Regions from separate parts of the Mesobacillus subterraneus genome, predicted to be linked through region 3. Evidence: riboswitches for the same ligand, from Rfam matches in the RefSeq annotation. Region 3 holds a riboswitch; each other region holds the start of a gene.
The links. A riboswitch is a leader RNA that binds a small molecule or an ion and turns the genes downstream of it on or off. The one in region 3 is predicted to bind S-adenosylmethionine.
Positions count from the first base shown of each region.

Region 1: another riboswitch for S-adenosylmethionine. It lies ahead of LC048_RS17005 (sugar ABC transporter substrate-binding protein); the one in region 3 lies ahead of metK (methionine adenosyltransferase).
Region 2: another riboswitch for S-adenosylmethionine. It lies ahead of LC048_RS10015 (methionine biosynthesis PLP-dependent protein); the one in region 3 lies ahead of metK (methionine adenosyltransferase).

Region 1 covers NZ_CP129019.1:3,272,965-3,278,511, reverse strand. Annotated here, with positions in the region: gene LC048_RS17010 (dynamin family protein) at 1-2,546, shown strand, start outside; SAM riboswitch class I at 2,696-2,803, shown strand; gene LC048_RS17005 (sugar ABC transporter substrate-binding protein) at 2,907-4,004, shown strand; gene LC048_RS17000 (hypothetical protein) at 4,565-4,885, shown strand; gene LC048_RS16995 (formate/nitrite transporter family protein) at 4,893-5,547, opposite strand, start outside.
Region 2 covers NZ_CP129019.1:1,953,977-1,959,523, reverse strand. Annotated here, with positions in the region: gene LC048_RS10025 (bifunctional homocysteine S-methyltransferase/methylenetetrahydrofolate reductase) at 1-775, opposite strand, end outside; gene metC (cystathionine beta-lyase) at 772-1,956, opposite strand; gene LC048_RS10015 (methionine biosynthesis PLP-dependent protein) at 1,953-3,068, opposite strand; SAM riboswitch class I at 3,247-3,359, opposite strand; gene LC048_RS10010 (M4 family metallopeptidase) at 3,730-5,355, opposite strand.
Region 3 covers NZ_CP129019.1:625,724-631,270, reverse strand. Annotated here, with positions in the region: gene asnB (asparagine synthase (glutamine-hydrolyzing)) at 1-1,601, opposite strand, end outside; gene metK (methionine adenosyltransferase) at 1,914-3,116, opposite strand; SAM riboswitch class I at 3,406-3,546, opposite strand; gene LC048_RS03130 (hypothetical protein) at 3,950-4,156, shown strand; gene pckA (phosphoenolpyruvate carboxykinase (ATP)) at 4,317-5,547, shown strand, end outside.

The DNA of each region.
Region 1 (5,547 bases), 2.1 Mb from region 3:
AGTGGGAGAACATCACGAATGAATTCGAGCCGTGGGCGAAAAAGAACATGGGTGATGCCTTCCTCGAGCTTGGTTTGCTTGCTTCCGCTGAGGAGCTGTACCTGTCAATTGAAACAGATAGCAATGTGCTGAAAATAGAGAGCGGCCTTCAGCTTTTATCTCTCTACATAGAGCAGGGAAAGCTTGAAAAAGCAGTTGCTGTCATCAAGAAATCAGTGTCACTTGATCCAGATTATCCTGGTGTAACGGAGATTGCCCGTGCGTTCTTTGAAGAGCATAATGACTGGGATAATGCAGTCGAGCTGGCAGTCAATGAAGGTGTGCGAACCGGTTCGCCTAAGTGGTTCAATGTTTTGAATCAATATGTAGAACAGGGACACACCGCTCAGTTCGCACCGGATTACTTTAATGAAGCATTATCTGTTCTTTTCCAGGTGGACAGAAGCCGGTTTGAACAACTGGCGGTATCCCTGTGGGAAAGCTATAAGGGTCAAACTTCTTATATGACTTGGCTCAGGGAATTCAACCAATTATTCAGCGGAATGGACGGCAAGAGAAAAGACGGATGGACACATCTGTCAGCGGTCTATCAGGACACATATTTTGAGCTGATTAATGGAGATCGATTAATCAAGGAAATTTCACCGTTGATCCCTGAAATGCTTACCAATTGGCTGAAAATCACAAGTCCTGTTAACAGTCTTGTATCGGCATCGTCTATTATTGCGTGGAATGAGGTATTTCCAGGTGCCATCACCTCGTCCGCGATTCACGATGCAGAAAATCTTGTGCTGAATTCTCGCGAGTATCATAATGGTTATCAGGATAGCATGCAGCTATTCAAGACGATCATTGAATGGGCTGAAAATCATGAGATAGAGGTCGGCAACCGGATTAAGTGGATGGTCCAGGAGCTGCAGGAATCCAATGTTCATAATCTGTTGGTTACCGGAATATCAGGCAACGGGAAATCATCCTTCGTCAACACCATTGTTGGGGAAGAACTGATAACGGCACCAACTGCTGCTGTCATCCGGTTCAAGCAGGAGGAGAATCCGGAAATCCAGGAGATTACGGATACAGACGTCCGCCAAATAACGGATATCGAGGACTTCAAGAAAGCGGCAGGAGTTCGCCGTCAGAACCATAAAAATGAAACAATCATTGATTTCAAAGCAGAGTTCCCATTCCTGCGGGATCACGAATTAGCACTGATTGATACTCCTGGAATCAACAGTAACAACTATGACAAGCATCCATTGTACAATTACTTGAGATTTGCTGATAGTCTGCTTTTTGTGCTCAATGCAAATGATCCTTTTACGGAAAAAGAAAGGGAAGTCCTCTTGAAAATTTCAGAGTACTTCCCTGATCTCCCTATACATTTCCTGTTGAATAAAATAGATGTGATATACAGTCAGCAGGAGGTAATTGATGTTTTTGACCAGACATGGGCTGAAATCAGCCAATACTATCCTGATTCGAAAATGTTTGCTTTCTCATCTAACTATGATACAGGCAAGCAACTGAGGGATTTCTCTGATTTCATCCAAACAAACAGAAGTACAGTCGACTTCGAGCAAGAGCGGACCGCCAAACTGCAATTCTTCGTCAGAAGGGCGATCACGTACTTACTTGATAAACGAATCGAAATTGAGAATAATCATATAGAATCAATCAGCTGGAATGAAGAAATGGTGAGCAAGCTTAACGGAGCCCTCAACCAGCTGGGAGATATTGAGGAAGAAAAGTCACTTTCCATCCAGAAGTCATACCGAAAAATCAAGGATGAAACCCGTGCGGAAATCATCGAGAAGATTCCTGATATATTGCGTGGGTGTTCGGAATGGGTGAAGGAGGACAGCGATTTCGGAAAAATACATGCCGAAATGGACGAAGAAATGAACAAGAGAATCCAGGAATACCTCAATGGAACCGTGCTGCCGAAATTCCATGAAGATTTACGAGGATGGATTCATCATTCGAAGGACGAATTCGACCAAAGCCAAAACTATCTGAATGAAATGGCCGAGGGATTTAACGCGATGTATGGAGATGAAAGGATTTGTCTCGACTGTGATTTCAGGGTACTAGATGATTGGCGCCGCGATGCCGACCGGATGACGAACGGTGTCCATTATGAGAAGGTCAACATCATGAACCGCTCGACTCCTCAGCAGTTCTTCTTGAAAAGCGCTGGAAAACTGCTCGGTGTACTTCCGCAAAACAATGCGATGCTTTATAACAGATACAAAACCTATCTCGAGACTGAAGATTATTATGAAATCGGCGTAACCACTGCAAAAAGATTTCTGCAGCAATTCGAGATTTTTGAAAAATCGATTGAACGCGACGTGAACCTATTCTTCAAAAAACCGTTCAACGAACTCGAAGTAGCCGTTGAAGAAGCAAAATCTGATATCGAGTTTGGAAAGAACGAACTTGAAAAAATGAGAATTAACCCTGAACTGTACCGTGACCCATTAACACTTTATGAAGTAAAACTTCGCCAGTTTGAGTGGATGACCGCAGCAGGCAGGGGTTAAGTAAAAAGGAAGATTCCGATTTGGGGTCTTCCTTTTTTCTTCTACGAAAAAAAGAATATAACTAAATTTTCATAATAATATTGACAATATAAGTATAGGAGTTTAAAGTAAACTTTATCAATTTGCAACATTAACTAAATAAAGAAATTCTCTTATCAAGAGTGGCAGAGGGACTGGCCCTATGACGCCCAGCAACCGTTCCAAATGGAATTGGTGCTAAATCCTGCAAAACAATTACTTGTTTTGAAAGATAAGAGAGGAATCCGACCTTTGTATTCTACTGCGTTTGAAACCTCTCTTTTCTGGAGAGGTTTTTTTATTTGTGTTAGTCAGGCAGATCAATCAAAGGGGGAAATTCAGATGAAAAAAGGAATGAAAAAAGTATTTTTAGGTGCAGTTGCTTCTTCATTGCTGCTGACTGGCTGCGGAGGCGGAGAGACAAAAACGGCCAGCGGTCCAGTTGAAGGAGTTCCGGAACGATTTGCTAAAGGCGAGGAAGTCAAAATCAAAGTCATCCGCAAAATTGGCGGAGATGACCATACGGCGCAATTTTTAGCCGGAGCGAAAGCAGAAGGGGAGGCTCTTGGCTTCAAGGTAGACGTATTCACGGCGAATGGGGACACAGCTAAATTTCATGATGCAATCAATCAGGGGCTCCAGCAGGACTATGATGGATTCATCATTTCCCATGGAGATGACGCGGCAACGGTAGATGACGTAAAGAAATTAGTTGATAAAGGCAAGAGCGTCGTAACTTTCGATTCAAATCCGGAACTGGCTCAGGTCGAAGGAGTCACACTTACATCCCAGGATGACGAGGCTCTCGCAACGCAGGCACTGGACCAGCTTGTGAAGGACCAAAATGGAGAAGCCAATATTGTTTACCTCTGGGTAGATGGCTTCCCGCCAATGGTGAGAAGAAATAAAGTTTACCAGGAAACTCTGAAGGCGAATCCGGGAATCAAAGAGGTTGAGAGATTCGGAGTGGCTGCTGCAGATACAAGCGTCCAGACACAAAACGCAGTGTCGGCTATGCTGAACAAGCATCCAAAAGGAGAAATTGACGCGATTTTTGCAACATGGGATGCTTTTGCGATTGGAGCAGCTCGTGCCATTAAGGAAGCTGGGCGAGATGAAATCAAGATTTACGGAATCGATGTATCCAATGCAGACCTTCAGGAAATCCAGGGAGAAGACAGTCCATGGAAATACACCGCTGCTGTGGATCCAAAACTTATCGGTGAAGTAAATATGAGATTGCTTGCAAAAAAGCTGGCTGGCGAAGAAACACCTGCGAGTTACGATCTCGAAGCATCACTGATTTCACAGGAACAGCTTCAGCAGTCTGAAAATCCAGTGAACATGGTGAATCTTACTGAAATCATCGAAGGATGGGGCAAATCAGACGCATTTTTAGAAGATTGGATGGAGAAATTGAAGGATCACTATAAGAAATAACCATTGAAATGGATGACTGACAAGTTTTATAGCGGAAAAATCTTTTTTATAGCGATATTTTCGATTTTATAGCGAAAATCGAAATTTTATAGCGAAAATCATATTTTTATAGCGAAATGGAAATTTTACTCGATTTTTACCAGTTCAGTCACTCGAAGCAGGCACTCTCAAACTTGGAGAGTGTCTGCTTTGCAGATTGATAGGAGGAACCCGGATGAAACTTCAAATGAAAAGCATCAGTATTGACTGGGAACAGTACTTGCATTTGCCCTGGGCATCACCTATTATAAGCAAAAACATTAGAGTGCAGTTACATACAATGTCGTCACGGCACGATGTTTGTTCGGAAATAATGCGGTCACCAGGATATAGAATTTTCTATATCCTGTTTTCTTTTAAAGGAGAATTAGCATAGGGAGAGAAGTATAAAAATAAACATTCTTGAAGGAGGAATAAAAATTTACATTAAGTCATTTATTTATGTAGGAGAATGGATCTTGTTTTTATCTTTCCTTATTTATGCTCTTACCTTTCAACTCCTGTTTCTGGGGAATATCGCATTGGCTGATAATAATGATGAAGTTGTCTTTTTCCCGATTAGTTACTCACTCATCGTCGTGGCGCTGGGGGTTTTGTTCTATTTTTACATAAAGCATTTGCCAGGCAGCCGTGGATATCGGAAATTCAAGGAAGTCATATGGGGATTATTTTTCATAGCCACTGCAGTCAGCAGCCTGTTTTGGTTTTCAGTGAATGCGGCGGTTTATTCACAAGAGTTGCTGAGTAACCAAGTACTGCTTACCCTCATATTTGCAGTGTCTGCCACGTTGGCAGCTCAAATAGCAATTAAATTTAAAAGGGAAGGCTCAGGTAAAAGCTGAGCCTTTTTCAATCCTCAAAAAATGGTTTGTTCGCATAGTAATACATCCAGCCCATCATGATTCCGCCGCCAATCAGGTTGCCGATCGTCACGGGAATTAAATTGTGAATCACCCCTGTAATAGTAACGGATTGCGGGTCGTCAAGGACCATGCTGATCGCAAAGGTACACAGGTTGGCGATGCTGTGTTCATAACCCGAAATGAAGAAACAGTAGACGAAAAACACCATCGCAAACATTTTTGCTCCGTCGCCTTTCATCGACATCGGCAGGAAGAACGCGAGGCAAACGAGCCAGTTACAGAGAATGCCCCTGAAAAAAAGCTCTGAAGTTGGTGCAAGTGTCTTTTTCTCAGCAACACTCAACAAGAATCCGTTAACGGAATGATCATCAAACAATCCTGTTGTATAAATCAAAAAAGCAAACGCAGCTGCGCCAATGATATTGCCGACATAACTGTAAATCCACATCCTGGCCACCTGAAGCCAGGCCATTTTTTTTCGCAAAGCTGCAAACGTATAGTAAAAGGTGTTTCCTGTGAACAGGTCTCCTCCGCCATAGGCAATCAGGATAATGGCTGCCCCGAAGGTAATGGCAGCTATAGGGTAGGCAAAGGGCGAGTGTTCCACATAAAATGGATTTCCCGTCTTGAACGCAACAATG
Region 2 (5,547 bases), 1.3 Mb from region 3:
CCTGTTCACGGAAATTGTGGGCTGACTTCCTGAAATATTCTGGATCGCCTTCATAATGGAATTTTCCATCAGTGTAGGCCGGCAAACCGGCATTGGGATAGGCAGACAAAAAGGCCTTTGAAGGCAGCTCTATCTGCTCCAGACTTGAAATCATATGATGGGGGCCAAGCCTGCAATTAAGGCCGACTAGATCCGCGCCGAGGTCCTCGAGTTTATTGAAAACTTCCTGAAGCGGAGTCTGGTCCTGCATGATTCCAATTTCCTGAAGGGATACCTGTGCGATAATTGGAAGGTCCGTTTCCTTTCGGGCAATCTCCAACACCGTCTCGATTTCTTCCATATCATAAAATGTCTCGAGCAATATTCCGTCCACACCCTCAAGGAGAAGGCAGTAGAGCTGCTCCCTGAAGCTTCGTTTGATTTCCTCAATAGGAAGGGCAGAAGGTCTTATTCCGCGGTTCCCGCCAATCGTGCCAAGGACGTATGCATCTGTGCCTGCTGCCTGACGGGCGAGTCTCACTGCGGCACTATTAATCTCTTTTACCTGATCCTCGAGTCCATATCTTTCGAGTTTTATATAATTGGCTGCGTATGTGTTCGTCTGGATAAGATCGGCACCGGCATTTATATAAGCTTTATGAATTCGTATGATGTCATCAGGATGGGAAATATTCAATTCTTCAAAACAGGTACCGGCTCCGTATGAGTGGAGGAGAGTACCAATCGCTCCATCTGCGATTAAGATTTCATTTTCCAGGCGTTTCAGGAAACTCATTTGACTTCCTCCTTATGTAGGCTTAAAGTTCCTATGCAATTCAAAGCCTGCTCAATGTCTGCGATCAAGTCATCTGCACTTTCAAGTCCGACTGATAAACGAAGGAGGCCATCGCCGATTCCGCGTTTCTGCCGTTCTTCCGGTGGCATTGCTGCATGTGACATTTTTGCAGGGTAGGAAAGGATGGATTCTACCGCTCCGAGGCTGACTGCAAAAACAGGCAGTTTCACTTGTTCTATAAATCTGGATAAAACCTCAGCATTTTCAATTTCAAAGGAAAGAACCGCACCGGGCCCGTATGCCTGCTGTATCTGAAGCTCTGACTGCGGATGATCTGCAAGGTCAGGGTAAAAGACATTCTTGATTAAAGGCTGATCTTTTAAAAAGCTAGCAATTTTCTTTGCGCTTTCCTGAGATTGATTCATTCTGACTGACAGGGTTTTGATACCTCTCATAACAAGCCATGCATCCTGGACCCCGAGGACAGCCCCGAAAGAATTCTGCAGGGAATAAAGCCTGTTTGCCAGTTCTTCATCCTTAACTACTGCCAGACCTGCGACTGTATCACTGTGGCCGGACAGAAACTTTGTCGCGCTGTGAAGGACAATATCAGCTCCAAGTTCCAACGGTCGCTGCAAGTAGGGAGTCATGAAAGTATTGTCGACAAATGTATAGGCGCCGTTTTTCTTTGCAATATCGCTGATAGCCTGAATATCTGATACCTTTAGCAGCGGATTAGAAGGTGTTTCTGCATAAAGCAATGCTGTGTTTGGCCTCATCGCTTGTTCCACCGCGTCAAGATCAGTCATATCGACAAAAGTATGCTCAATTCCAAAACGGTTCAATACCTGTGTAACCATCCGATAAGTCCCGCCATAAACATCTTCGGTCACGATCACGTGATCTCCCTGCGAAAGAAGCAAAAAGGCAGTTGAGATGGCAGCCATCCCAGAAGAAAAGGCAAAGCCCCTTACACCGCCCTCGAGTTCGGAGATGATTTCCTCAAGCGCTTCTCTTGTCGGGTTAAGGCTGCGGCTGTAATCATATTTCCCGAACTGTTCTGCAGATTGCTGATGGAAGGTGGAGGCATGCTGGATCGGTACGCTGACTCCGCCAGTTGCTGGATCGACTTTATGCTTGTTATGGAGCAACTGGGTTTCGAATGTATATCGCTGAGTCATAGAACTTCTGCCTCCTGAAGCGCCTTTTTAAAAGCTTTTTCCAAATCCTCTATCAAATCTTCCATGTTCTCGATTCCAACCGAAAATCGGAGAAGTCGGTCACACACACCGGTTTTTTCACGTATTTCAGCCGGAATGTCGGCGTGAGTCTGGGTTGCAGGGTAGGTAATGAAACTTTCGACACCGCCGAGACTTTCAGCAAAAGTGATTGTGGAAAGACTTTTTAAAAATGGATTGACCATGGCAGAGGAGTGAACCCTGAAGGATATCATCCCGCCTCTTCCGGGATACAGGACATCTCTCACTGCATTGTGCCCCTGTAAATAATCCACAAGTTCCCTGGCATTTTGCTCGTGTCGTTCCATCCTTAATGCCAGAGTCTTCATCCCGCGGATAAGCAGCCAGGAATCGAATGGACTTAATACCGCACCGCCGCCATTTTGATGAAGGAAAAGAGAATCACATAACTGCTGTCCCCTGGCAACAATCAGACCAGCAAGGACATCATTATGCCCGCCAAGATATTTCGTGGCACTGTGGATGACGATATCCGCTCCAAGTGTGATTGGTTTTTGCAGCAGGGGAGTATAGAAGGTATTATCCACAATCAATAAAATACCGTGTTCTTTTGTTATTTTTGCTATTGCTTCAATATTAGCTTGTTCCATGAGCGGATTCGTCGGGGTTTCCACAAAAAGAGCCTTCGTACTATGATTGATCGCTGATTTGATTTCGTTTAAATTCGCCATGTCTGCATATGTACTATTTAATCCCCACTTTCTGAAGCCTTGTTCTAGGAGACGATAAGTGCCCCCGTATAAATCTTTTGAGACAATCCATTCATCCCCGTGCTCGAATAAGGAGAGAACTGTCCAAATTGCTGCCATTCCTGAGCTGCAGGCAAAGCCGCGGTCACCTTCCTCCAGGTCTGCAATCGCGTTCTCAAGAATTTCGCGAGTCGGGTTGCCGGTGCGCACATAATCATAACCGCTGGACTGTCCAATCTCTTCATGGCGGTAGGCGGTCGTTAAATAGATTGGTGGATTGACCGCTCCTGTAGATGTTTCACTTCTGTTACCAAGCTGGGCTAATTTCGTATCCATTTCTGCCAATTTGCTCACTCCTATTGGTTGTAGTCAGACGGCAGTTTTTGTTTTAGGGGAAAAGACGAGATTATCGACTTAAAAGGGGCTTAATCTACAATGATCCAAAAAGTCAGTGCAGTGTGAGGTCCCTAATAAAACAAAAAAAGCCTTCTTTAGAAGAAGACTTTACAGTTAATAGCCATTCTTCTTATCTGCCAAGTTTTAAAAACTTGCTGGAATTAGCACCTTTTCAACAAAAATGGTTGAAGGTTGCTGAAGCTTCACAGGTCCAGAACCCTCAGCTTCTCTGGATAAGATGTCATAATATTGAATTATTAAATTTCTCTAAATAGTACAGCTATTAATACGGAATGTCAATCATTAAATTAAAGCGGTGAAGTAAATAGGTGAAAAGTAACTATGGTGTAAAGTTTAGCCTGGCATAGGGATTCTATTTTGACAGCTTTTCTGGATATGTAGGTGAAGCAGTCAAGATTCTGTTGTTTTTATGACAGCTTTTCGTGGAACAGGGGCTTCATTCCCAGGACCGAAGCGTCTCGAGGGTCTGGGCGCTGGAGCTTGATTAAGAAAACTACCTGCAGTTAGCCACACTTAAAAAAGTGTACGCTTAACAAAAAAAAACTGGTCCACGTTTTTAAATGAGCCAGTCTCGCTAAATATAAAGCTATTAATTTATTCCTACTGCATCAAATGCTTTATTGACAGAGTTGACTTCTGCCGAAGTGGATCCATACAGGTCTTTAGCTGCTTGTACCAATCCTGCTCTTGCCTGACTAAAGTTTGTTGAAGAAGTAAAATAAACTGTGTTTGCACGGTAGAAAATCGCACCCATTTTACTCGTTCCTACGCCTGGGACCGATACTCCATAATGTGAACCGCCTTGGCTCAGAAGGTATGCAGCTTTATTGATGATGCCGCTGTTGATATGGACACCGCCATTATCGGAAGTGCCAGTATAACGTACAGAGTAGTGATCTGGGTCGCCGTATTTTGTTGGGTCGCTCATCGAACGAAGGGCGTCACCTGCTTTGTTTGGTGTGTAGATGTCTTCGCCGATTTCAAAGTCAGGGTTATTATTATCATGGAATTCAGCAAGCGTGCCGAAGATATCGGAAATCGCTTCGTTCAGAGCACCAGATTCGTACTGATAAACAAGGTCAGAGCTGAAATCCGTCACTGCGTGAGTCAGTTCATGCGCCACAACATCAAGCGCACCGGAAAGCGGGATGAAGGTCGTGCCATCTCCATCACCATACACCATTTGCTGGCCATTCCAGAACGCATTGTTATAGCTTCTGCCGTAATGCACAGTAGATTTCAACGCTGCGCCTTTGTTGTCATATGAATTGCGGCCAAAAGTATTCTTATAGTAATCATAAGTTAGGCCTGCATAGTGGGCATCTACAGCTGCACCGTCATAAGCTGCATTCAGGTTATTATCGGCGTCCAACCATAGGGAACCAGGGGTTCTCTGCCTATTTTTTGCATCATAAGTGAAGACACCATTTCCGCGAGTATTGTCCTGCAAATAATATGAACCATTGGAAAGGAGAGTGTTCAATGATTTCGTGTCACCCAGGACTCCGACACCAGAACCTACAGTGTTCGTTCCACTCACTGAAGGATTATTTTTACCGGCAGTGTGAAGAGCATTGTATTTATTGATGATTTCCCCAGTTGCAGCGTTGACAAAGTACTGGTAATTCCCAGGTTCAGGACTAAGGAAATTCAAAGTGACATGGTATGCGTACACTGCTTGGTCCTCACCAGGATAAACAACCAATTCAGCAGAAGGGGCTACTTCATAATCAGGTTTCAATCCTAAGTCCACTTCAGCAATTGAGATAGCGTCTCTTTGGGATTTTTTATTTGATGCCTTTAGGATTTTGTTATCGAGTCCTTTGCTGACTGTTCCGTTGAAGACTTTAAGAACTCCTGTTTCGTCCACTCTTGCAGCCTGTGTTGCTCCCCAGACAGGGACACCGTTATATACTTGTTGCAGTCGGACTACATCTCCACCAAGCTGATCTGCTTCCTGTGATTTAACGACGAAACTATCATTTGTTCCAAGGTTGTATTTACCCTTTGATGTTTTTAAGTATCCAAGAACAACTTCCTTTGCTGCTTTTTGAGATGGATTCGTCAGCTTCCCTGCAACAAATTCAGGAGCGCCATGGCTTTTAGTGAATTTTTTTGAAGATGAATCCATTGGAGCCGCAAAGCCTGTTGCCGCAACCAATCCACTTAATGCTAAACTTGCCGTTAGACTCAAGGAAACTACTTTCTTTTTCAAATAAACTCCTCCTAAAATCAAATTCTAGCTAATAATCATTAGTAGATTATCATATTTATACTCTAATAATCTGAACATTTCAACAACTAAGTCGCAAAATGTCGAATTTGTATGTTGGGAAAATTTTTTAGCTAAAGAAGGGCGCTATCATAAACTTCATTGTAATGTAGTCAGAATTTATTGACTAATTAA
Region 3 (5,547 bases):
ACACCTTCAGCCGCTTTACGCAAAATGTACTTGGTTGTGTTGTTAGCTGTTTTCAAGCTTGTAGGGATCTTTGAAGCTGTTTCGAAAACAATCTTATCCAGGAATGGAACACGAAGTTCCAAAGAATGAGCCATCGTCATTTTATCAGCCTTCAATAAAATATCCCCGCGCATCCAAGTGTGGATATCAATATATTGCATTGTATCAACCGGGTCGTAGCCTCTGCTCTCGCGATAAAGTGGCTTTGTGATATCCCTGTAATCATACTGTCCATTATAAACGTGGAGCAGTTCGCTCTTCTCTTTTTCAGTGAACATCTTCGCATTTCCAATGTAACGCTCTTCCATTGGCGTCACGCCGCGTTCGATGAAGCTCTTGCCCCTCATACCCTCTGGCATCATTTTCGAAATGCCCTTCAGCATCGACTTCCCTACCTGGGGAATCTTGTTGAACATTTCAAGGTCCTGCGGTTCACGGTAGATATTGTATCCGCCGAACAATTCATCCGCGCCTTCTCCGGATAGGACAACCGTTACATGCTTCCTTGCTTCACGGGCAACAAAGTACAAAGGTATAGCAGCCGGGTCAGCAAGCGGGTCATCCATATGCCACATGATTTTCGGAAGTTCATCCATATATTCCTGCGGACTGATCACATAGCTGATGTTTTCAACTCCGAGTCTATCAGCCGTTTCCTTAGCGACATCAATCTCGCTGAAGCCATTCTGTTCAAATCCAACAGAGAATGTCTTGATTGAAGGATGATACTGCTTCGCAATCGATGCAATGATGGAGGAATCAATTCCGCCAGAAAGGAAAGAACCAACTGGCACATCACTGCGCATGTGGATTTTCACTGATTCAAACAGGACATCCCTGATCTCCTTCGTGAATTCATCCTCAGTCTTGTGGATCGGTGAGAAGCTCGCTTTCCAATAGCGCTTGATTTCCATCGGCGATCCGATTTTCTTTGTAAAATAATGCCCTGGCTCAAGCTTATAAATGCCTTCAGACATCGTATTTGGTTCTGGCACGAACTGATAAGTCAAATAATGCTGCAGTGCCTTGTAATCAAGAACATCATTCTCAAGCGCTAGCAAAATACTCTTTTTTTCAGACCCGAAGAATGTACGATTCTCATCTTCAAAGTAGAAAAATGGCTTGATGCCGAAATGGTCACGCGCGCCGTAAAGAATCTGCTCCTGTTTATCCCAGATGACAAACGCAAACATCCCGCGCAGCTTGTCAACAGCCTGCTCTTTATAATAGCTGTATAGGGCAATGATGACTTCAGTGTCCGAATGAGTTTCGAAGGTAAGCCCTTCTTCAATCAACTCTTCACGAAGCTCAAGATAGTTGTAGATTTCTCCATTGAAAATGATCCAGTAGCGCTCATTCTCATACGTCAATGGCTGATGGCCAGCCTCAAGGTCGATGATGCTCAAACGGCGGAAGCCGAACTGGATATGCTCATCATAAAAATACCCATCATCATCAGGCCCGCGGTGGGTGATGATATCATTCATATTTTTAAACAGCTGCTTATCATCGCTGCTGAATTCCTGTGCATTTTCATGTACACAACCGATAAAGCCACACATTATGTACTTCACCTTCTCCATTTCAGATAAAAATTTATTGTTATTTTCCAATGATTTTACTGTTCTCTTCAAAACCAACTCCATATCCGCTTTCGTGGATTACAGTCAGCGAAAGAACCTATCTAAAAACATACCATCTAATACTATCATTAAACACAAAGTTTTTGCAGTAAAATCTAAGGGAAATTTAAGGTAATACTCTATTTTACACCTTTTGGACCATTCGCAAACCAGAGCTCTTTATGCGTCTTACCTGATTAGACGGCAAATAATAAAGGGAGTTACATATTTCTATGCAACTCCCTTTTGAATTTATTTTCCTTGAGCTTGAGTGCGAAGTACCTCAGCCTTATCTGTACGCTCCCATGGAAGGTCAACGTCAGAACGGCCGAAGTGTCCATAAGCAGCTGTCTGCTTGTAGATTGGCTTGCGCAGGTCAAGCATGTTGATGATACCAGCCGGACGAAGGTCGAAGTTGCTTTCAACAACGTCGATCAATACATCTTCGCTCACTTTGCCTGTTCCGAATGTATCGATTGAAATGGATACTGGACGAGCAACGCCGATTGCGTAAGCTAGCTGAACTTCAACTTTTTCAGCAAGGCCAGCAGCTACGATGTTCTTCGCAACGTAACGTGCAGCGTATGCAGCGGAACGGTCAACTTTTGTCGGATCCTTACCAGAGAATGCGCCCCCGCCGTGGCGAGCGTATCCGCCGTAAGTGTCAACGATGATTTTGCGGCCAGTAAGACCTGCATCACCCTGTGGTCCGCCGATTACGAAACGGCCAGTTGGGTTGATGAAGTATTTTGTGTTCTCGTCGATCAATTCTGCTGGTACAACAGGATTGATGACATGTTCTTTCAGATTGCGCTGGATTTGCTCAAGCGATACCTCTGGATGGTGCTGAGTTGAGATAACGATTGTATCGATGCGGACAGGCTTGTCGTTCTCATCGTATTCAACTGTTACTTGAGTTTTTCCGTCTGGACGAAGATATGGAAGGATTTCTTCCTTACGAACCTCAGTCAGGCGGCGAGAAATCTTATGTGCCAGTGAAATCGGAAGAGGCATAAGCTCTTTTGTTTCGTTGCACGCAAAACCGAACATCAATCCCTGGTCTCCAGCTCCGATTGCTTCGATTTCTTCATCTGACATTTGGCCTTCACGTGCTTCAAGAGCCTGGTCAACGCCCATAGCGATATCAGCAGATTGCTCGTCAATGGAAGTTAAAACGGCGCAAGTTTCAGAGTCGAAACCATATTTAGCACGAGTGTAGCCAATTTCCTTCACTGTTTCACGAACAATTTTCGGAATATCTACATATGTAGATGTCGTAATTTCCCCTGCAACTAGTACAAGGCCTGTAGTAACTGATGTTTCAGCAGCAACACGTGCGTTAGCATCCTTTGCAAGGATCGCGTCCAAAATCGCGTCAGAAATCTGGTCGCAAATTTTATCCGGATGGCCTTCTGTTACTGATTCAGAAGTGAACAAACGGCGTTTGTTTGACATCTGAGTTCCTCCCTTATTTATAAAAATTGATCGAGGCTGTCCCAATACAGACCTCGGGTTGATACGGTACTCATTCCCTATGTAGTATGAAATAAACGCTGAGTTTTTATTAGAAAAATTTGTTTAGGATTCATGATGAAATTCTTTTTTTTCCTAATTTTCACCCACGGGAGCAATGACACCTAAGAAGGCAGTCCGATAGCATTTTCATGCATTTGGACAGAAAAAAGCAATATAAAAAACCTCTCCAACTTAGAGGAAAGGTTTAAGCTTAAATCCGCGCCTTTCGCTCTTATCGTTCAAGGGCAGTTCCCTTGCGTCAGGTTAGCACCTTTGCCCGGAAATAGCACAGCATGACAAAGCTGTTTTTTCACGTCTGCAGGTTGCTGGGTTTCATTGGGCCTGTCCCTCCACCAGCTCGGGATAAGAGAGTATCCGTTCAAGACCAAATCATAACGAAACTACAATTGCATGTCAATGATTTTCTCGGTAAATTTGTCGATTGTTGTTGAAAGTTTTTTTGTATAATAAAATGGCCTCATAATGCTTCTTTTTGCTTGACTATATAAAGAAAGAATTATATAACGCAAGGTAGGTACAAGGTATTTTTTCGAGTCATTAGTATAGATTAATTAAACGAATGTGTTATACTAATACCGAGATGTAAACACTTACAAAATATTAAACTTACAAGAAATGCAAATGCGCCTTGTTCAGCCCCGACAAGCGCTGGAGGGTCGACCGGTGAAGTCGTTCTTTGACTTCATTGGGCGGACCGAACTCGAAAAGCGGAGGCGACTGCTCAACTCCGACAAGCGCTGGAGGGCCTGACAGTGAAGTCGTTCTTTGACTTCATGGGCAGGACTGAACTCGAAAAGTATAGCCGACTGTCCAGAAACGCAGAAACTGGAGACTCCGACAAAGAAGCGCTTTTTGCTTCTGCCGGCGGAGTTGAAGTTTCGGAGTTTCTAGGAGGCGACACTAGACAATTCGAAAAGCGGAGGCGACTGCTCAACTCCGACAAGCGTTGGAGGGCCTGACAGTGAAGTCGCTCTTTGACTTCATTGGCAGGACCGAAACGTCTCGAGGAGTTAGGAGCCGCAGCTAGACAAGCGACTCGAGGGGCTAGGCGCTGGCGCTGGACATTTCTCGAGGTTAATATTCAAATCTAGAATCTATAAAAAAGGAAGGTATTCTCCGATGAATGTTGTAGGAATATCAAATGAACTTTCAGCATTATTAAAAGGAAACAATGTAAAGGTGCAGTTATCTGTTCCCCAGCTTGTTGAAAAAGTCTTGAACCGAAACGAAGGGCTCCTGACTTCAACTGGTGCCGTAAGAGCAACCACTGGTAAGTATACTGGCCGTTCACCTAAAGATAAATTCATTGTCGAGGAAGAATCCGTTAAGGACAAAATTGACTGGGGCTCTGTCAACCAGCCGATTTCCGAGGAATCTTTTACAAAACTATATAATAAGGTATTGAACTTCCTTAAAGAAAAAGAAGAAGTATTTGTATTCAAAGGATTTGCGGGTGCTGATAAGAAATATCAGCTTCCAATCCAGGTTATCAATGAATACGCCTGGCACAACCTTTTCGCTCATCAATTGTTCATCCGACCAACGGAGGAAGAGCTGGTTGATCATGAATCTGAATTCACGGTTATTTCTGCTCCAACTTTCAAAGCAGATCCAAAAGTAGACGGAACGAATTCCGAGACTTTCATCATCGTATCCTTCGAACAGCGCGTCGTGTTAATTGGCGGAACAGAATATGCGGGTGAAATGAAGAAGTCGATTTTCTCCGTGATGAACTATTTGCTGCCTGAAAACGGTATCCTTTCCATGCACTGCTCTGCAAACGTGGGACGCGAAGGCGACGTTGCATTGTTCTTTGGTCTTTCAGGAACAGGAAAGACAACTTTATCAGCTGATAACAACCGACGCCTGATTGGTGATGATGAGCACGGCTGGTCATCCAACGGTGTGTTCAATATCGAAGGCGGATGCTATGCGAAGTGCATCAACTTATCCAAGGAAAAAGAACCGCAAATTTATGATGCGATCCGATTCGGTTCTGTACTTGAAAATGTAGTTGTTGATGAAGAAACCCGTGTTGCGGACTATGATGACGGCAGCCTGACTGAAAATACACGTGCAGCTTATCCAATCCAGGCAATTGATAACATAGTGGATCCAAGCATTGCCGGACATCCAAACGCGATTGTATTCCTAACGGCTGATGCTTTCGGAGTTCTGCCTCCAATCGCAAAGCTTACAAAGGAACAGGCAATGTACCATTTCTTGAGCGGATATACTTCAAAACTGGCAGGCACCGAGCGCGGCATCACTTCACCGCAGGCAACGTTCTCAACATGCTTTGGTTCACCATTCCTTCCCCTTGCAGCAACAAGATATGCAGAAATGCTCG